Regions from separate parts of the Pseudarthrobacter sp. lyk4-40-TYG-27 genome, predicted to be linked through region 1. Evidence: riboswitches for the same ligand, from Rfam matches in the RefSeq annotation. Region 1 holds a riboswitch; each other region holds the start of a gene.
The links. A riboswitch is a leader RNA that binds a small molecule or an ion and turns the genes downstream of it on or off. The one in region 1 is predicted to bind cyclic di-AMP.

Region 1 (6,636 bases):
CTGGGGCAGGAGGTTGGCGGGAATCGTGATGCTGGTGTCGCTCACAGGTGCTCCATTCGGCGGGGACGAAAGCTGTGGTCCGGGTGGTGGGTGGCCGGGAGCCGGCCATGGCTGCAGTGCAAACCTTCCCCAATTCTGCCTGAAGCGCGCAGGGTGGCGGGAGCGGGCGGCGCCAATGTCCAGCCAATGAGACGCCGCAGGCGGCAGGCCCTATTCGGACTAAATCAAAATAGGCTAAACTCTTCCCCGGACTACGTCGCGGGAAGAGGCGATACGGTGGGACAACGCAAGGTACTGCGCTCGAGGAGCTGAGCTGGATGACGGATCTGATCGACACTACGGAGATGTACCTCAGGACCATCCTGGAGCTTGAGGAAGAGAACATCGTTGCCCTCCGGGCCCGTATCGCCGAACGCCTGCGCCACTCGGGGCCTACCGTTTCCCAGACCATCGGCCGGATGGAGCGCGATGGCCTGGTCGTCGTCTCCGGTGACAGGCACCTGGAACTGACCGACACCGGCCGCAAGCGTGCCACTGAGGTCATGCGGAAGCACCGGCTGGCCGAGCGCCTGCTGGCCGACGTGATCGGATTGGACTGGGCCTATGTCCATGACGAAGCCTGCCGCTGGGAACACGTTATGAGCGAACGGGTGGAGCGGCGCATCTACGAGATGCTGGACCACCCCACGGAGTCGCCCTACGGAAACCCCATCCCCGGCCTTGCCGCCCTGGGCGGAGAGCCCGGACCCGGGTTCGGCGACGGCGCCATCAGCCTGGTGGAGGCAATGAAGGCCTACGGGCCTGAATCGGCAGTGACCATCAGCCGGCTGGCGGAACCGATCCAGGTGGAGCCGGAACTGCTGACCCAGCTCGACGAGGGCGGTATCCGGCCCGGCGCGTCTGTCTCCCTGGAACGCGTCGGTGACTACATTTCGGTACGGGTGGCGGGAATCGAGGGCGCGCTGGAGCTGCCTCCCGAGGTGGCGGCACACGTTTTCGTCGCCGTGAACCAGGCCTGACGCCGCGTTTCCATACCCCACCCGGGGGATTCCACGCAAAGATAACGGAATTGTTACCTAGGGTCTTAAGCCCCTATAGTGGAACCCAGCGTTGATACTTAAGCGTTACCTGATCCGGAGCCGAGCTCTGCCAGCGGGCCAGGTGTACGAGTCGTTACTGGCAGAGGCGGGGGAACCACAACCGGCAGCGGGGGACTGCCTTGGGGTGAAGTCCGTCAGCAGCAAGCCTCTCCAGTGAAGGATTCTTCCGGGAATACCCCTGTGTAGAAGTTTGCCCATGACGGACCGGGTCTTTGATCTCTCTGACCCGAATCCGACAGCTAACTCCGCAGGCTATTCCAGAGAGGAACCCTTCTTGACCATGCAGACCTCCCGGGGCCGCCGTCGCGCGGCGGGCCCCCCTGAGGCACCCCGGGTTGTCGAAGTAGCCGCCGCGGAGCGCCCCCGCGACCCGCAACGGGATGCGCGCCGCCGTCGGGGTCCGTTCCGGCAAATCACCGACTTTGCCGCGGCCAGCGGCATCGGCCAAAAGGCTGGCATCGCCCTCGCCGCCACCGGCCTGGTGCTCACGGTGACCATGCCCGCCACCAGCCCCGTTATGGCGACGGATGCGGCCGGAATCGCGCCCCAGGCCGCCTCCGCAGTCAGCCCCCAGCCCCAGATTTCCGCGGATGTAGGCGCCCAGATCGACTTCAGCCGCTCAGCCGTCGTAACGCAGGCGGACCCCGACGGGAAGCTGAAGCAACTGCTGAGCGCCCAGTCGGCCGGATCGGTAACGCGTGCGGCTTCCGCCGGGACCCTGGCCGCGCCGCTGGCATCCCTCGTGACCGCGTCGCCCTTCGGCTACCGGGTCAGCCCAATCACCGGCGGCACCGGAGATTTCCACCGCGGACAGGACTTCGTGGCACAGTGCGGGACGTCCGTCCTGGCAGCCGCAACAGGAACCGTGACCTTCGCCGGCTGGCACCAGTTCGGCGGTGGAAACCGGGTGGTGATCGACCATGGCAACGGCCTGGAGACCACGTACAACCACCTCTCGTCCTTCAACGTCAAGGTGGGCCAAACGGTCTCCCGCGGCGAAGTCGTGGCGTTGAGCGGGACCACCGGGGCGTCCACCGGCTGCCACCTGCACTTCGAAGTTCAGGTCAACGGCGAAGTGGTCGATCCGATGGGCTGGCTGTAACCGTTTGATTGCGCACTCCCAGATCGCCGTGACCCGCCGTGACCTGAATGTGACATTGAAGCAAAACTGCTGTACCGTCTAACTCGCGTCAACTTTTCCGAAGTTGACGCTCTTGAGTGGATTGCCTAACTCTGCCACCGCTCAAGGTCCGTTCGCATTTCATCGTCTGGCAGGGGCGGGGGAACCAATTTTGGCCTTCTGCGTTCTGGAAGGCCTTGGGGTTAAGTCATGAGCTTCCCAGGAAGCGAAGTGGCCGGGTGACTCCCATCCGAATCCGACAGCTCACCTCGCAGGCATTGGGAGAGGCTACCTTCGTGTCTTCACGCCATAATTCTGCGCGCCACCGTGCGCAAACGGTTCGCGTCAACCCCTTGGACGCCATGTCCAAGGCCGTAAGCGCCAATGCCGGGACCGTGGGCCGCCAGGCTGCCGTTGTGGCAGCGGCTTCAGGCCTCATCCTGAGCATGGGCCTGCCGGCCAACGCCGCGGACACCACTGCCGGCATCTCGGCCTCCACGGAGTCCGGTTCCGCGCAGACCGCCCTTGCTGTCACCGCGGCCCCCACGGCCACCGTTTCCTTCGAGCGTCCGGCGGTCAAGACCACCGCCGCCCCGAAGGTGGAAACCGTGCGCACCCAGTCCACCGCGTCCGCGGACCGCACCGCCACCACTGCCGGCCAGGAGGCGTCCAAGGCCGGACAGGCAGTAGAAGCCGTTTCGTCCGCAGCCACCTCGGGTATCGCCGCGATCGCCTACACCGGCATCGGCCACCCCTACGTCTGGGGCGGCACCACCCCCAACGGCTGGGACTGCTCCGGCTTCGTTCAGTGGGTCTACGCGCAGGCTGGAATCAGCATTCCCCGCACGAACGCGTGGAGCATCATGACCCCCACCTCCACCCCCCAGCCGGGCGACCTCGTGGTCCAGAACGGCGGCGCACACGTCGGCATCTACGTCGGCAACGGCATGATGATCAGCGCGCTCAACCCGTCGCAGGGAACCATGCTCCACTCTCCCGCAGCCACCGGTACTTCCACGTACTACCACCTGAACAAGTAGTTCTTGGGCTCCACGCTCCAAGGGCTATTTCTTTGCCCAAAGCTTTTTCGCTAGAAACCAACATCCCCGTTCGGGACGCGCCGGCGTACCCCCAAGATGCCGGCGCATCCAACCCCCTCGGACAGGCCACCGCGGTCCAGAGGAAAACGAAAGAGAGAACTGATGACGACTCGTGCTACCGCACGGCACCGCGCCGAGGTCACCAAAACCAACTCGATCGCGATCATTGCCAAGGCTGTCAGCGACAACGCCGGCGGCATGGGCCGCCAGGCTGCAGTAATCGCTGCAGCTTCCGGCCTGGTCCTGACCAGCGGCATCGCAGCCAACGCAGCCGACACCAACGTCAAGCGCGACTCGGCTCCGGCATCCGCCATGGAAGTTGAATCCGCCGTCGACGCTCCGATCTCAGCGGCTTCCACCATTGCCATCAGCTTCGAAAAGCCGGCCGTTACCACCACTCCGGCACCGGCTCCCGAGCCCGAGGTTGCGGTGCAGGAAGCCGCTCCCGCTCCCGTTGCCCAGGCCGTTGCCGCTCCCAAGGTGACTGCCAAGGTTGCAACTGCCGATGCCACGGCTGCCCCCGCCGCCCAGGTTTCCGCCAGCGGAAAGGGTGCTGCCATCCTGTCCGCTGCCTACGCCCAGCTTGGCGTACACCAGGACTGCACCATGCTGGTGACCAACGCACTGGCTGCCGTCGGCATCCACTTCCACGACTGGCCCGCCGGTTACCTGTCATTGGGTGACAGGGTGTCCGCATCCCAGGCCCAGCCCGGAGACCTCATCTACTACGCCGACGGTGGCGGAGGAATGGCCCACATCGCCGTCTACGCCGGAAACGGGATGGCCGTCCACGGCGGCTTCAACGGCAACGACACCGTTGTGTTCAGCGCCAACGTTGGCTCCGGACCGGTCTTCATCCACGTTCGGTAACCACTGCCGCCCGCCGCACGCGGCGCCGCATAAGATGTGCCCGGAAGGACCCCTGCCCTTGAGGCGGGGGTCTTTTCCCATTTAACTCCCGCCATTCTGCGTGCATCCCGGCTCCCGCCACCGGGGTGGGATCCGGCCTCCGCGTATACCGATTACCTGATATTGCAATTCTCTGTTTACTCTTGTGATGTCGATCCATAGCCCGGACATGCCGAGGGCAGCCGGCCCTCGTGCCCCTGACGGGTGCGGCCGTGAAGAGGTACGTGCATGCGCACTCTCGTTCTGAATGCTGGATATGAACCGCTGGCGGTTATCACCTTCCGCCGGGCGCTGGTGCTTGTGCTCACAGGCAAGGCGAGCGTGGTGGCCGAGGGGGATGATCCCGTGGTGGGCCCCACTGACGTCCTGGGCCGCCCGTCCGTGATCCTCCTCAACCGCTACATCCGCCCGCGGTACAACCACTCAACGGCCGTCAGCCGCCGTGGTGTGCTTCGACGTGACGGGCACAAGTGTGCATATTGCGGAAAGCCAGCGCACACAATCGACCATGTCCACCCAAAATCGCGGGGCGGAGCCGATTCCTGGGAGAATCTCGTGGCTGCCTGCCTGCGGTGCAACAACGTCAAGGGTGACCATACCCCCGGCGAGATGGGATGGACCCTGCGCTTCGTGCCGGAGCCGCCGCACGGAACCATCTGGCAGATCAAGGAACTGGAGAAGCCAACCCCCGCCTGGGATCCATTCCTGCTTCCCGAGCGCGCCGCCTGACAAGCGGCTTCCGGGCCGGTTGCTGTTCGCTAGGCTGGGTGGGTGCAAACGGACCCGTTGATCTTTGACGCCCTGATCCTGGCGGGCGGCCGATCATCACGGCTGGGTGGAGTACCCAAGCAATCGTTGGTCCTCCGGGGAAGAACCCTCCTGGCATGGACCCTTGACGCCGCTGCCGGTGCCCGCCGCACGGTTGTTGTGGGCGACGTTTCCGCCGGCAGCCCTCCGTCCCGCGGGGCTGCCGATGAGGCCGGACCCGCCCAGGCCCTGCCGCCAGGCGTCCTGTCCTGCCGGGAGGAGCCGAAGTTTGCCGGTCCTGCCGCCGGGATCTCAGCCGGCCTCGATGCCCTTGCCACCTATGGGGGAGGGGCGCCCTTCACTCTGGTTCTCGCCTGCGACATGCCGCTGGCAGCCCGGGCGGTGGCGATGCTCCGGGACGCGGTGGCAGCTGCGGGCGATGGCCGGGGCGCCGTGGCCCGCTCTGCCGACGGCAGGGAACAGCCGCTGGCAGCCATATATAACACTGATGAGTTAAAAAGATCGTGCGGTGAGTTGTCCCGCCGGGACGCCCTGGTCAACGGCTCCGTGAGGTCCCTCCTTGCTAATCTGGACGTGCAGCTTGTCACAGTCCCAGCCGGGTCCACTGCCGACGTGGATACGTGGGGTGATGCTGCCACGCTGGGGATCGCCGCCGGGAGCCAGCGTGAAGACTTTGACCAAAACGTGCGGAGCCAACGTGGGAGGCAAGTCGTGAAAAGCCAGGACGAGACGCTGGAGGAATGGTGCAGGGCCCTGCTCCAGGCATACAAGCTGGAGGACGTCCAGGTGGACGTGAACGCAGTGCTGTCCCTTGCCGGCGTCGCAGCCCACGCCGTGATCCGGCCGGCTGCTCCACTCACCACGTTCATCGCAGGATTCGCCGCGGGGCTGGCTGCCGCACCGGGCAGGGAAATGGACACGGCGTCCATGGAAGCGGCGATGGCCGTGGCTCGGTCCCTGGCTGCCGACTACGAGAATGAAGCTGCCGCCGGGACCCCCGGCGAATGACGGCAGAACCCCGCGACTGGCCGGAGGTCCCACCTGCCGACGAGCCCGAAGCACCACAGGGGACCGCCGGGCACGAAACACCTGGACCGGAAACCACGGAACCGGAGGCTGAAACCAGCGGGCACCACCTGGCGCACACCTGGGAAGAAGCCCGGCAGGCTGCGTTCGATGCGGCCACCCCGATCCCGGCAGGGCCGGTGCCGCTGCGCATGGCCCTCGGCCGCAGGCTCGACCAGGACATCCTGGCACTCCAGGACATGCCGCACTATGCGTCCTCAGCCATGGACGGCTGGGCGGTCAACGGCAGCGGCCCCTGGATTCCGGTGGACCCCGGGAACCGCCTTGCCCCGCACCAAGCAAGCATCATCGTTACGGGAGGCCTGATCCCGGCCGGAGGCAAAGCGGTCCTGAGGACCGAGAATGCGGTGCTGGCCACGGACGACGAGGGACTCCCGCTGCTGATGGCCGGAGGAAAGGCGCGCCCGGGGGAACCTCGCGCCGGTGAGCACATCAGGAAAGCGGGCGAAGAGGCCCTGGAAGGGGACGTCCTGGTCAAAGCCGGCGTGGACCTCAACCCCGCACACCTGGCACTGGCCGCACTGGCCGGACACGATGAACTCCAGGTTCAGGG
Region 2 (6,636 bases), on a different contig from region 1:
CTGGTTCCTGAAGCCCTGATGGGCGTCGGCACCGCCTGGCTGCTGTACCTGGCCGTCCGGCGGGCCGCGGCACCGGCCACCGGTGACCCGCGCCTCGCCCACCGGGCAGGGCTGCTGGCCGCCGTTGCGCTGGCACTGACGCCCGTGGCCACGCTGATGTTCCGGTTCAACAACCCGGACGCCCTGCTGGTGCTGCTCATGACCGCCGCCGCCTATGCGGTGCTCCGCTCCGTGCAGGAGGACAGGCTGCGCTGGCTCCTGCTGGCAGGGGTTTTCCTGGGCTTCGGGTTCCTTGCCAAGCAGCTGCAGGTCCTGCTGGTGGTTCCCGGGTTTGCCCTCGCCTACCTGGTCGCGGCGCCCGCCAGGCTGGGCCGGCGGCTGCTGCACCTGCTCGCCGCCGGTGCCGCGATGCTTGCCGCGGCCGGCTGGTGGCTGGCCGTCGTGGAGCTCATCCCGGCTGCGGACCGTCCGTTCATTGGTGGTTCGCAGGACAATTCCATCCTGGAACTGACCCTCGGCTATAACGGCCTGGGCCGGCTGACAGGCGACGAGACAGGGAGCGTGGGCGGCGCCAACGGCTGGGGCGTTCCCGGGCTGTTGCGGATGTTCAACAGCGAATTTGGCGGCCAGATCGCGTGGCTGCTGCCCTCCGCACTGATCCTTGCTGCCGGCTTGCTGTGGGTGGGACGCCGGGCGCCGCGGACTGACGCCGTCCGGGCGTCGGTGCTCATCTGGGGTTCCTGGGTCCTGGTGACCGGCCTGGTCTTCAGCTTCATGGCGGGCATCATCCACCCCTACTACGCGGTGGCATTGGCGCCCGGGATCGCAGCCCTGGCCGGCCTGGGCCCGGTACTTCTCTGGCAGCACCGGCGGCAGGCCGCAGCGGCGGTCTTCCTGGCCGCCGCAGTGGCCGCGGCAGCCCTGATGGCATTCACCCTGCTGGGAACCACATCCGCCTACGGCCCGTGGCTGCGCTGGGTGGTGCTGGCGGCAGGCCTTGCGGCCGCAGCAGGAACAGGGTTGAACAGGTTCATCCGCCTGCGCTCCGTGCAACGGACGACGACGGCGCTCGCCATTGCGGCATCGCTCGCCGGCCCGCTGGCCTTCTCCATGTCGACGGCGGCGACGGCGCACAGCGGGGCCATTGTCAGCGCCGGACCGGCGACGTCGTTCGGCGGCCCGGGCGGGTTCGGCGGAAACCGGACCGGCGGGTTTGGCGCGGGCGGCACGTCCCGGCAGTTCAACGGCCAGGCTGGACAAGGCATGGGTGCCGGCCAGGGCGGGGCAGCGCAGGGCGGTCAGGGTGCCACCGGTGGCCGCGCCGGCGGGATGGGCGGCCTCCTGGGTGCGCCCACGCCGTCGGCCGGGCTCGTGGCCGCATTGAAGGACGGTGCCTCAAACTACACCTGGGCAGCGGCAGTAGTCGGTTCGAACAATGCCGCAGGTTACCAACTGGCCACGGAACTGCCGGTGATGGCCGTGGGCGGCTTCAACGGCACCGACCCCTCCCCCACGCTGGAACAGTTCCAAGCGCTGGTCTCCCAAGGCCGGATCCACTACTTCATTGCCGGCGGGACCATGATGTCCAGCAGCGGCTCTGACGCCTCCACCCGGATTGCACAGTGGGTGGAGTCCACGTTCCCGGCGCAAAACATTGGCGGGACCACGGTCTATATCCTGGCGGGATAACCCGGCGCCGGGGATCCGCCTGCAGCAAATCGACGCGCCATGATTCGTGACTTCCGTTACCCAAATGTGACTAATGCGCAATCTTCCTGTACCGTCGATTAGGTGCGGTCCCCGTTCGGGCCGCATATCCCGGGTTGACGCCAAGCTCTGCCGCTTCCCGGATTCCGCTTGAGCAACGGCAGAGGCGGGGGACCCACCGTCCCGGGCAATGATTGCCCTTGGGGTTAAGCCAGCACGTGTTTTTTCCGTGCGGCCGGATGCCCTCATCCGAACCCGACAGCTAACTCCGCAGGTGTGAGAGGCGATCAATCATGTCTAAATCCATGGCAAAACCATGCCTGCAAACCAAGGCAAAACATCGGGCCAAACCCCAGCCCGCCAAAAAGACCACCGTGGGCCGGCGTGTTGCGGTCCTCGCTGCATCATGCGCGGTGCTGGTTGGCGTTGGCGCGGCAGGCCAGGCGACCAACAGCATGACCCAGGCGTCGTCCACCGGGTCAAGCGCTTCCACGTCGGCGGCGGATGCCCAGATGAGCATCGAGAAGAGCGAAATCCGGTCCAACCCGGCCGCAAATCCTGCTCCTTCCGCCATCAGCGTGGCACCGCAGGCCGCGGAGCCGGCCCCCGCGCCCGCTCCCGCCGCCCCGCCGGCTGAAGCACCCGCACCTGCGCCGGCCCCCGCGCCTGAGCCTGCTCCCGCCGTCGCGGTTAACGATCCCGCGGGCGCCCAGGCCTACGCCGCCAGCCAGCTGTCCTCCTTTGGCTGGGGACCGGACCAGATGCAGTGCCTGCAGACGCTGTGGACCAAGGAATCCGATTGGACCACCACCGCCACCAACGCCAGCAGCGGCGCGTACGGCATCGTCCAGTCGCTGCCGGCGGAGAAGATGGCCAGCGCAGGCGCCGACTACCTGACCAACTACCGCACGCAGATCAACTGGGGCCTGGACTACATCAAGAAGAGCTACGCCTCGCCCTGCGGTGCGTTGAACTTCCACCTGGCACACAACTGGTACTAGGCACCACCAGCACCGGGCGCAACGCAAACCGCGGGCCGCATCATGTCGATGCGGCCCGCGGTTTGCGTTAACCGGCGCCCTGGACGTCGCCCGGCCCGGCGTTCCGCCAGGGGATGTACTGGACAGACCACTTGTTGCCGTCCGGATCGGCGAAGTACAGGAAGTGGCCCCACTGCTGTACATCCACGTCGCTGACGTCCACGCCGTTGCCCTTGAGCTGGCGGTGGGCAGCCTCGATGTCGCTGACCACCAGCTGGAGGTTGGATCCTGTGCCGGGCGGAGCGTCGGTGAGCCCTTCGCCGATGCAGATGGAGCAGGCGGAGCCGGGTGGCGTCAACTGCACGAAGCGGATCGACTCCGACGGGCGTTCGTCGTAGTCGGCGTTGAAGCCAACCTTGTTAACATAGAAATCCTTGGCGCGGTCCACATCGGATACAGGGACAAAGACGAGTTCTAGTTTCCAGTCCATCCGCACAGGCTAGCGGCGGGAACGGTTTTGAAAAAGGGTGGAACCTACCCGGCGATCCCGTACAGGCGGTCGCCGGCGTCGCCGAGGCCGGGAACAATGTAGGACTTCTCGTTGAGCTTCTCGTCGATGGAGGCCAGGACGATGTGCACGTTCGCGTCGCCCAGTTCCTCCTCCAGCTTGGCCAGGCCCTCCGGGGCTGCCAGCAGGCAGATGCAGGTGACGTCGGAGGCGCCGCGCTTGAAGAGGAACTTGATGGCCTCACGCAGGGTTCCGCCGGTGGCCAGCATCGGGTCCAGGACGAAGACCTGGCGGCCGGTGAGGTCCTCGGGGAGGCGCTCGGCATACGTGATGATGTCCAGGGTTTCCTCGTCCCGGGCCATGCCCAGGAAGCCCACCTCGGCGGTGGGCACCAGCTTGGTCATGCCTTCCAGCATGCCCAGGCCGGCGCGCAGGATGGGAACTACCAGCGGCGTGGGCTTGGTGAACGCGGTGCCGACCGTGGTGCTGACGGGCGTTTGGATGGTGACGGGCTCGGTGCGGACCTCCCGCGTGGCCTCATAGGCCAGGAGGGTCACCAGCTCCTCCGTCAGCTGGCGGAAGACCGGCGACGGCGTGTTTTTGTCCCGCAGGACGGTGAGCTTGTGGGCGACCAGGGGGTGGTCAACAACGAGAGTGCGCATCCCCTAAAACTATCATCCGGCGCTGCCTTTGCCGGGTCCGTAGTGTTCGCCGTCGTGCAGCTCCTCGGCCACCACGTCCCGGACGATGGGACGGTCGAACGACGGCGCCGCACCCACGTGTTCCCGCCTGCGGACAATGTGGAACAGCCGGTGGGCCATAATCACCACACCCACCCAGGTGAGCCCCAGCAGCCAGCCCGCCATGACATCCGTGAGCCAGTGGTGGCCCAGGAAAACCCTGCTCAAACCCATGGCGATGATGAACACCGCGCCCGCCGTGATGGCCAGGACCCGGACGCGCATGGCGTGGAACTGGAGGCAGATCAGGTACACCACCAGGCTGATCACCACGGTGGTGTTCAGGGTGTGCCCGCTCGGGAACGACGGGGAATCCTCATACGGCGGAACGGCGTCTGCGTGATCCGGGCGCGTGCGTCCCACCAGCTTCTTGCCGAAGGTGGTGGCGGTAATGGACACGGCAGCGGCTCCGCCGATCAGGACCAGCGGACGCCAGTTGCGGCTGAGGAAGGTCAGCCACGCGGTGAGGATGCTGGCCAGGATGGGCATTCCGATGCCACCGCCGATATTGGTGAACCCGGTAACGAACGCGTCGAGCCCGGGGCTGCGGAGGCTCTCGGACAGGGCCAGCGCCGGCTTGTCCAGGTTGGCCAGCCCGGCGGAGTCCACCACGTCGTCATACACCTCGGCGCCCAGCAGGGCGAGGGAGACGATGACAACACCGCCCACGAGGATGGTGAGGACCAGCGCCGCGTAGGGTTTGAACCAGGTCCCCAAGCGGTCCCGAAGCGTATCCATGGTGCCTCCCGGCATCGGTAAGTAACCTGAGTATCCCCGAAACTATCATTGAGCCATGCCGTTGCCCGAAAAGAAACACGACGCCTGGATGGGCCTTGCCATCGCGGAGGCGCACCGCGCCCTCGCCACGGAGGACGTGCCCATCGGCGCCGTGGTCATTGGGCCCGATGGCGGGGTGCTGGGTTCCGGCCGGAACCAGCGGGAGGAGCTGGGTGACCCAACAGCCCACGCCGAGGTGGTGGCCATCCGGGAAGCTGCCGCCCGGTTGCAGGAACGGCCCAGGCTCGACGGCGGCCGGGGCGACGGCTGGCGGCTCTCCGACTGCACGTTGGTGGTCACCCTGGAACCCTGCGCCATGTGCGCGGGCGCGATCGTCCTGGCCAGGATCCCCCGGGTGGTTTTCGGGGCGTGGGACGAGAAAGCCGGCGCCGCAGGATCCGTGTTCGACATCCTGCGCGAACGACGGCTCAACCATTGGGTTGAGGTGTACCCGGGCGTCCGCGAGGAAGAGTGCGCCCGGTTGCTGCGCGAGTTCTTCGCGGCGCACCGCAGCAGCCTTTAGCGCGTCCGGCGGCGGGCATCTTTACCGCGGCCGGCTTCGGACAGTCCGCGGCCCGTTTCAGGCAGTCCGCGGCCCGTTTCAGGCAGGCCGCGGCTGCCCGTTCCCTCGGTCGCCCGCTGCCACTACGGCCAGCAGGCCCTGGGCCGTGCTGCTCCAGCCGGGGAGGTCCCTCCGCGCCTCGGCTGCGGCTGCGCGCCAGCCCTCGCGGACCCGTGCGTCCCCGAGCCACCGCCGCAGGACCGCAGCCAGCCGGCCGGGACTCTCCTGGCCCCCGACGGGCAGGGGAACCGCTGCCCCCGGAAGTCTTGGCCCGCCGTCGGACGTTTCCAGTCCGGCGAGGGTAAGCGCCTCCACCGCGCCCGTGCCTGCCCTGACCAGCGCTGGGATGCCGCGGGCCAAGCTCTCGGTGACGGCCATCCCAAACGCTTCCGTCCGTGACACCAGCAACGTCAGGTCGGTCCGGGCCCACTGTGCTTCCAGCGGCTCGCCGGTGAGTTCGCCGGTCAGCCACACCCGCTCCTGCAGACCGTTCCCGGCAACCGCAGCCTGGACTGCCTGCGCATACACCGGATCGGCCCGGTCCGACCCCACGAACGATGCAGTCCAGTCAAGATCCCTGATCCGGCCCAGGGCCTCGACCGTGAGCAGCTGGTCCTTGTTGGGCAGGAGCGCCGCAACGACCGCCAGGTGGGGCGGCGTGGAACCGGCCGCCAAAGGTGCCGGCTCCACGCCGGGGAGTACAACCCGCGCTTGCGGGAGCCCCCGTTTGCGGAGCACGTTTGCCGCCGACGTGCTGGTGCAGATGACCCCGGTTGCGGCGCGCAAAGCCCTGGCTTCGCGTTCAAGGGCCTGCGTGCCTGCATCTTCCGGCACGGGCATATGCACCAGGACCCATGTTTGCCGGCCGGCTTTCGCAGCGAATTCCAGTTCGTCCGGAGCGCCCACGGCCACCAGTCCATCCACGATCGCCACCGGCTGCCCGGGATGTGTTTCCGGGTCCCACGCCCCGATGAGGGCGCCCAGCCGGCGTCGTTCGTGTGCGCCGGCATCCGGCCAGGTGCCCTCCACGGCAATGACCTCAACCCCTGCACCCAAGGCCTGGAGGCCGGCAACCAGGCGCGCGTTGTAGACATTGCCGCCCGAGCTGTGGCGGATATTGCCCGGGACGAGCAGCCGAAGGGGGCGCATGGTCAGTCGGACAGGTCCAAGGCGTAGGTGGCCCAGGCGTCCGGATTTTCCCGGAGGGTGACGTCGATTCCCGCCAGCTCGGGGCCGTCTGCCGTGTCCTTGATCCTGGCCGCCACCTTCTGGGCGATGTACTCGGCCAGCGCCTCCGTGGTGGTGAGCTTGCCCTCGAAATCCGGGTGCTCGTCCAGGTTTCGGTAGTTCAGGCCGCCCAGC
Region 3 (6,636 bases), on a different contig from region 1:
CGCGTCCCCCTCAAAGTCGAAACAAGCGCACGTGTTGGCTGGGGCCGCCTGTTCACAGGCATTATGTTTACTCAGTAACCTTATTGTTCCCCCGACCGGGCAACCCGAAAGGCGCCAGATCCATGGATTCCAAAGAATTGCTCCTCGAGTCCTTTGGCCGCCTCCCGGGCATGGTCCGGCAGGTGCTCGACGGGCTCGACGAGGAACAGCTCCAGCACCGCCCCTCCGGCCGCGGCAACTCCATCGCCTGGCTGGTGTGGCACCTGGGGAGGGTGGAGGATGCGCAGGTCGCCTCCGCCTCGGAGTTGGAACAGGTCTGGACGTCGGAAGGCTTCGTGTCGCGTTTTGGCCTCCCGCTGGCGGAAGGCGACACGGGCTATGGCCACTCCAGCGGCCAGGTGGATGCTGTCCGGGCATCCGGTGAGCTCCTGCTTGAGTACTGTGAAGCAGTCCACCGGCAGACCACGAAGGTCCTCGAAAGCCTGGAAGAACAGGACCTGGACCGCGTGGTGGACAGGCGCTGGGATCCGCCGGTGACCCTTGGGGTGCGGCTTGTCAGCATTCTGGGGGACTGCCTCCAGCATGCCGGCCAGGCGGCCTATGCCAAGGGGCTGGATGATGCAGGGGCCAGCGGCGGCAGGGCCTGAAGCTCTCCGTGCAGGAGGGGCGGGCGGCACCACGGCGATAGGGTTAACCCATGACGGCAGCAGCTGAATCCACGGTCACCTTCGACGGCCACTTCGCCCGTGAACTGGCGGAACTTGCCGTTCCCTGGCAGGCCGAGGAAGCTCCGGACCCCGAACTCCTGGTCCTGAATGAAAAGCTCGCAGCAGGCCTGGGCCTTGACCCGCGATACCTCCGCAGTCCCGAAGGGGTGCGCCTCCTCGTGGGCAACCACGTTCCCGCCGGTGCCACCCCGGTGGCGCAGGCTTACGCGGGCCACCAGTTCGGCGGCTACTCCCCATTGCTCGGCGACGGACGCGCGCTCCTGCTGGGGGAAGTCACGGACCGCGCCGGCCGCCTGCTGGACATCCACCTCAAAGGCTCGGGGCGCACCCCCTTCGCCCGCGCCGGGGACGGCCGGGCCGTCGTCGGGCCAATGCTGCGCGAGTACGTTGTCAGTGAGGCCATGCACGCCCTGGGTATTCCCACCACGCGCTCCCTCGCCGTGGTGGCGACGGGGCGGCAGGTCCGGCGCGAGGGCATGCTGCCCGGTGCTGTCCTGGCACGGGTGGCCAGCAGCCACTTGAGGGTTGGGAGTTTCCAGTACGCCCGGGCCACGGAGAACATGGACCTGCTCAAGCGGCTGGCTGACCACGCCATCAGCAGGCACTATCCGGACGCTGCCGTCGCCCCAAACCCCTATCTGGCACTGTTTGCGTCCGTCTGTTCCGCCCAGGCCGGGCTGGTGGCCCGGTGGATGCTGGCGGGATTCGTGCACGGGGTCATGAATACGGACAACATGACCATCTCAGGGGAAACCATTGATTACGGCCCGTGTGCGTTCCTGGATGCCTTCGATCCCGCCGCCGTCTTCAGTTCCATCGATGTCAGTGGCCGTTACGCCTACGCCAACCAGCCAGTCCTTGCCGAATGGAACCTTGCCCGCCTTGCCGAGGCAATGCTGCCGCTCGTTGACGAAGACGAGGACAAGGCTGTTGCTGCAGCGGTTGAGGTGCTCGGTGGATTCCGTGGACAGTACAGCACGGCGTGGACGGGCGGCATGAAAACCAAACTGGGTCTTGCCGCTGGAAACGCCAGCGACGACGCCGCGTCCAGCCTTATTGACGATGTGGTGGCCATCCTCAAGGACGGCCCGGTGGATTACACCCTGTTCTTCCGTAACCTAGGCAGGGCCGCCCGCGGCGACCTGCGCCCGGTGCGCGGCATGGTGATGGATTTGGCCGGCTTCGACGCCTGGTCGGAGCGGTGGTTGGCGCTGCAACCCGACGCAGGTCTGATGGACAGCGTCAACCCGGCGTACATTCCACGGAACCATCTGGTGGAGGAAGCCCTCGCCGCCGGCACGGAGGGAGACACTGCCCCGCTGCACCGCCTGCTTCAGGCCGTGACCGATCCTTTCACCGAGCGGGCCGGACTGGAACGCTACATGGACGGTGCCCCGGCGGACTTCGGGACCTATACGACCTTTTGCGGGACCTGATCCGACAACAACAGGAGGGTGGCAACCGGAGACCCGGCTGCCACCCTCCTGTTGGGAGCAGGCTTTACTGCGCGAAGACTAGGCGACGCGGACCACTGAGTAGCCGCTGAGCCAGCTGATGGAGTGCACCTGCGTGGTGTAGCCGTTGACGCCGCCACTCACAACCTGGCCGTTTCCGGCGTAAACGCCCACGTGGCCCGAGGTGATGATGAGGTCGCCGGGTGCCGGGCTCCCGACCACGCTGCCGTACTGGAAGAACTGCGTGGGAGCCAGGTCGCCGACGCTCTTGCCGACGGAGCGCAGGGCCTTTTCAACCATGGCGGTGCAGTCCTGGCTCACGCCGACCTGGCCGTAGGCGGAGGCCAGGATGGCAGCACCGGTCCCGCTCCCGGTGGTGGACGCCACCGGCGTTGCTGATGCGTAGGACATGTTCATGCCGGTGTTCGCCGGTGCGGTGGCGGCTGCCGCCTGGACGGGGGCCGCTGCCGGCGCCGGGGCAGGTGCTGCCACGTAGCCGGCGCCGGGGATCTGGATCTGGTCACCGGGGTAGATGATGGACGACAATCCCAGGCCGTTGGCAGCCAGGACGTCATTGAGGCTGACTCCGTACGCGGCCGAAATCGCGCCGAGGGTGTCCCCGGAAACGACGGTGTGGACGGTTGCTGCCGCGGCTGCCGGAGCAGTTGCAGGAGCTGCGGCGGCCTGGACGCTGGCCTGCTCAGTGGTGTCCGCGCCCGTCACGCCCGCATGTGCCGGGGCGCCGACGCCGAACGCGATGCCGGACGCGGCGGCAACAGCGAGGGCCGGACGGCCAAACGAACGGGCCTGTGATTTGGCCGTCATGGCGAGTCCCTCGAGCGCAATGGAGCGGGCCGGGGTCGCGCGGTGGCGGGCAGTGCTGAGATTCTTTGACACGATTGATCGCCTCTCCCATGCCTGCGGGGTGAGCTGTCGGGTTCGGGTTGGAGATACCCGGCCGAACATATCTCCGCGGTGGGCGGAGGAGCTGTCCGGCTTAACCCCAAGACCTGAAAGGCCGTGGAAACTTGGTTCCCCCGTCCCTGCCAGCATGAATGCGGTTGAATCCCGGTATCAGCGGCAGGGCTCGGCAAACTGATGGGAGTGTCCCGTTTGGGGAGGGACACCAGAAGACCATAACCCGCCGACCCTCCCATTGTCACGTTTAGATAACATGCGAGGTTCTTCTCTCGTATTCAACCAGCGATTGGATGGGTCCGATCCACCCTCGCCGGGCTCCCGCCGGTCCGGCACCGGACCAAACGGGTAACAAAGCAGGCACGGCCGCCTTTCCGCTCCGGCGTGCCGCCGGTATGCTTCGGGACTATGCCCCTGTTCGTGACCATGCCCACGTCCCCGCTGGTGGGGGGACTGCTCGCCATCGCAGTGGCAGCGGCCACGGTCCTGCCTGCCACGGCAGACGAGCCTGCACCTCCCGGTGGGTATCCGTCTTGGGCTGACGTGCAGCAGGCGCAGTCTTCCGAGGCAGCGAAAGCGGCAGAGATCACCACCATCAATGGGCTCCTGGACGGCCTCCAGACCCAGGCTGAAGCCGCCGGCAACACGGCGGTCCGGGCAGCGGCCGACTACGCCGCAGCCGACGCCGGGCTGCAAGCGGCATCGGTCAGGCTGGATACATTGTCCGCCCAGGCTGCCCGCGCCAACGACGAACTGGCCCGTCATCGCAAGGAAATCGGAGCGCTTGCCGTCCAGGCGTACAAGACGGGCGGGACCAATACCGGATTCTTCGTGGCCCTTGATGCCCTGCAGAACAACAGCGTCCAAGGGCTCAACCTCGTCCAGCTGGTGGGCGACAAGACTGCTGCTCTGGTGGAGAAAGCTGCGGCTGCCGGAAAAGTTGCCGCATCCCTGGCAGAGCAGGAAAAAGTGGCCCGCACTGAGCGGGAACGACTGTCCGGGGAAGCAAAAGCCAAACTGGACGCAGCCCGCTCCGCCCAGGACGCGCTTGCCCGGCAGGTAAATGACGAACAGCAGCACAGCACCGAACTGACCGCCCAGCTGGCCTCGCTGAAGGGAACGACGGCGGCACTTGAGGGGGAGTATCGCCAGGGCCAGGCGGCGCTGGCTGCCTATGAAGCGGCCCAGGAGGCCAAGCGCGCCGCTGCGGCGGAGCAGGCCCGCCGGCAGGCCGAAGCCGCGGCGCAGGCTGCCGCGGCCGCAGCCCGGCAGCCCAAACCCGCGGCTGCGGCTCCGGCCGGCAACGCGGCGGTACCGGCCCCGCCGGCCGACCCGGTTCCCGGCAGTCCGCCGCAGCCAGCCGTGCCCGGCCCGCCGCCCGTCGTCGTTCCCTCCGTCCCGGGCGGTGCCGTCAATGATCCTGCCGGCGCCAAGGCCTATGCCTCAGGACGCCTGGGTGCCCTCGGCTGGGGCGCCGACCAGTTCCAGTGCCTGTCCCAGCTGTGGACCAAGGAATCCGGCTGGCTGACCACGGCCACGAATGCCTCATCCGGGGCCTATGGCATAGCCCAGGCCCTGCCGCCGGGAAAGTACGCCAGCGCCGGAAGCGACTGGCTGACGAGTTACCGGACGCAGATTGACTGGGGGCTCGGCTACATCCGCGACCGCTACGGGTCCCCGTGCGGCGCCTGGAGCCATTCCGTCGCCCTGAACTGGTACTGACTGGCGCGCTAGGCTTTCCGCATGCCAGATTTCGAACGGTTCAGGGTGCTGCTCGAAGAGGAACGGGCCCGGAGGTTGGCCCTGTTGCCGGCGCTGCGGGCTGATATCGACGCGGCCAACGCGGCCCGGCAGGACTCCAACGTCGATGACGAACACGATCCCGAGGGCGCCACGATCGCCTTCGAACTGTCGCAGGCGTCGGCATTGTTGAAGCAGAGTTCAGCCGGGCTGGACCAGGTGGAGGCAGCCCTGGAGCGGCTGGCCAACGGCACATATGGAACCTGTGCGGTCTGCGGCGAGCCCATCGCGGCCGGCAGACTCGAGGCGCGGCCTTGGACCCCATTCTGTATCCTTCATGCCTCTGCGGGGCGGGGGCGGTGACCGAGGTGCCCGACGTCGCGGCTGCTGCTGAATTTATCGACCGGACCCTTCAGAACGAGGGTGCCTGGTATCGGGCCGACGAGGTGGGCTACCGGCTGGGCGGAGCCCTGGCCTCCTACGGGTCTTCGATCGGCGCAGTCCGCGGCACAGTCCGGGACGCCCTTCGGAAGTTCAAGGACATGGGCCATGACACCACGGTCATGCTGGCCTCCGCCCTGTGGGGCCAGCCGAAACCAGGCTCGCAGCCGGTCTTCGAACGCCGGCTGGCCGCCGTTGTCCTGCTGCAAACAAAGGTGCAGGTGCTGCGGCATTCGGACCTCACCCGGCTGGAGGGCTTTCTCCGCTCGGCCCAGGCGGCAGAGCTGGCCGGGCCTTTGGTCTCCGACGTCCTGGTGCCCTTGCTGGCCGGCTTGGACCACCGAGACCGCCAGCGGGCCGCGGCTGTCCTGGCGCGCTGGCGCGAAGACCCTGAATCCCAACTCCAAACGGCAGCACGCCTCCTGGAGAAAGAGTTGACACAATGACCTGCAGGCCACAGAGGAGAGCCCATGAGTGAAGCGTTTGACCTGGAACGATTCGTCGCCGCCCAAGACAGTGGGGGAACCTACCGAAGCGCGCTTGGCGAACTGCAGCTCGGCAACAAGACCGGGCACTGGATGTGGTTCATTTTCCCCCAAGTTGCCGGGCTGGGGCAGAGCGCCACCTCGCGGACTTACGCCATCTCGTCCCTGGCAGAGGCACGGGCCTACCTGGACCACCCCGTCCTGGGCCCGCGCCTTCTTGAGTGTGCCTTGGCTCTCACCACGCATTCCGGCCGTTCGGCGTCGGACATCCTTGGCGGAATCGATACGCAGAAGCTCCGTTCGTCCATGACACTGTTTCTCCGGGCCGCGCCCGGAGAAACAGTGTTCAAGACGGTCCTGGCCCAATTTTTTGATGGCGAGCCGGATCCTGCCACGGATGAGCTCCTGGCCGGCCAGGAGGCCGCCGAATAACCGGAGGGCCCGCCGTGTTGGGCGGCCGGGAGCCTAGGGCGTGGGGCTGCCGCCGTTGACATTCAGCGTCTCGCCGACCACGTAGCTGGACTCGGGTGAGGCCAGGAAGACGTAGGCGGGGGCCAGTTCAGCGGGCTGGCCGGCGCGGCCCAGGGGAGTGGATTGGCCGAACTCGGGCAATTCTTCCTTGGGCTGGCCGCTGCTGACCTGCAGCGGAGTCCAGATGGGCCCGGGCGCCACCGCGTTGACCCGGATTCCCTTGGGCGCAAGCTGTTGAGCCAGGCCCTTGGTGAAGTTGTTGATGCTGGCCTTGGTGGTGGCATAGTCCACCAGGGTCGGCGACGGGTTGTAGGCCTGGATGGACGTGGTGTTGATGATGGTGGAGCCGGCGGGCATGTGCGGCACGGCAGCCTTCGTGACCCAGAACATGGCGTAGAC

Region 2: it holds a riboswitch for cyclic di-AMP, as region 1 does, so the genes downstream of both, QRM96_RS18745 (aggregation-promoting factor C-terminal-like domain-containing protein) here and QRM96_RS03740 (C40 family peptidase) in region 1, are expected to answer to the same signal.
Region 3: it holds a riboswitch for cyclic di-AMP, as region 1 does, so the genes downstream of both, QRM96_RS00785 (C40 family peptidase) here and QRM96_RS03740 (C40 family peptidase) in region 1, are expected to answer to the same signal.

Annotation. Positions count from the first base shown of each region.
Region 1 covers NZ_JARVSH010000002.1:61,624-68,259, forward strand. The annotation lists gene serC (phosphoserine transaminase) at 1-45, opposite strand, end outside; gene QRM96_RS03730 (iron-dependent transcriptional repressor DtxR) at 318-1,019, shown strand; cyclic di-AMP (ydaO/yuaA leader) riboswitch at 1,138-1,368, shown strand; gene QRM96_RS03735 (M23 family metallopeptidase) at 1,381-2,202, shown strand; cyclic di-AMP (ydaO/yuaA leader) riboswitch at 2,331-2,512, shown strand; gene QRM96_RS03740 (C40 family peptidase) at 2,583-3,260, shown strand; gene QRM96_RS03745 (NlpC/P60 family protein) at 3,423-4,190, shown strand; gene QRM96_RS03750 (HNH endonuclease) at 4,458-4,958, shown strand; gene QRM96_RS03755 (NTP transferase domain-containing protein) at 5,001-6,005, shown strand; gene QRM96_RS03760 (molybdopterin molybdotransferase MoeA) at 6,002-6,636, shown strand, end outside.
Region 2 covers NZ_JARVSH010000012.1:30,282-36,917, reverse strand. The annotation lists gene QRM96_RS18750 (glycosyltransferase family 39 protein) at 1-1,689, shown strand, start outside; cyclic di-AMP (ydaO/yuaA leader) riboswitch at 1,835-1,995, shown strand; gene QRM96_RS18745 (aggregation-promoting factor C-terminal-like domain-containing protein) at 2,001-2,708, shown strand; gene QRM96_RS18740 (glyoxalase superfamily protein) at 2,776-3,177, opposite strand; gene upp (uracil phosphoribosyltransferase) at 3,222-3,857, opposite strand; gene QRM96_RS18730 (phosphatase PAP2 family protein) at 3,870-4,673, opposite strand; gene QRM96_RS18725 (nucleoside deaminase) at 4,729-5,235, shown strand; gene QRM96_RS18720 (glycosyltransferase family 4 protein) at 5,314-6,423, opposite strand; gene QRM96_RS18715 (6-pyruvoyl trahydropterin synthase family protein) at 6,426-6,636, opposite strand, start outside.
Region 3 covers NZ_JARVSH010000001.1:157,643-164,278, forward strand. The annotation lists gene QRM96_RS00775 (mycothiol transferase) at 123-647, shown strand; gene QRM96_RS00780 (protein adenylyltransferase SelO) at 698-2,164, shown strand; gene QRM96_RS00785 (C40 family peptidase) at 2,243-3,079, opposite strand; cyclic di-AMP (ydaO/yuaA leader) riboswitch at 3,083-3,255, opposite strand; gene QRM96_RS00790 (coiled-coil domain-containing protein) at 3,509-4,822, shown strand; gene QRM96_RS00795 (TraR/DksA family transcriptional regulator) at 4,844-5,203, shown strand; gene QRM96_RS00800 (DNA alkylation repair protein) at 5,200-5,727, shown strand; gene QRM96_RS00805 (DUF1810 domain-containing protein) at 5,752-6,198, shown strand; gene QRM96_RS00810 (glucose 1-dehydrogenase) at 6,232-6,636, opposite strand, start outside.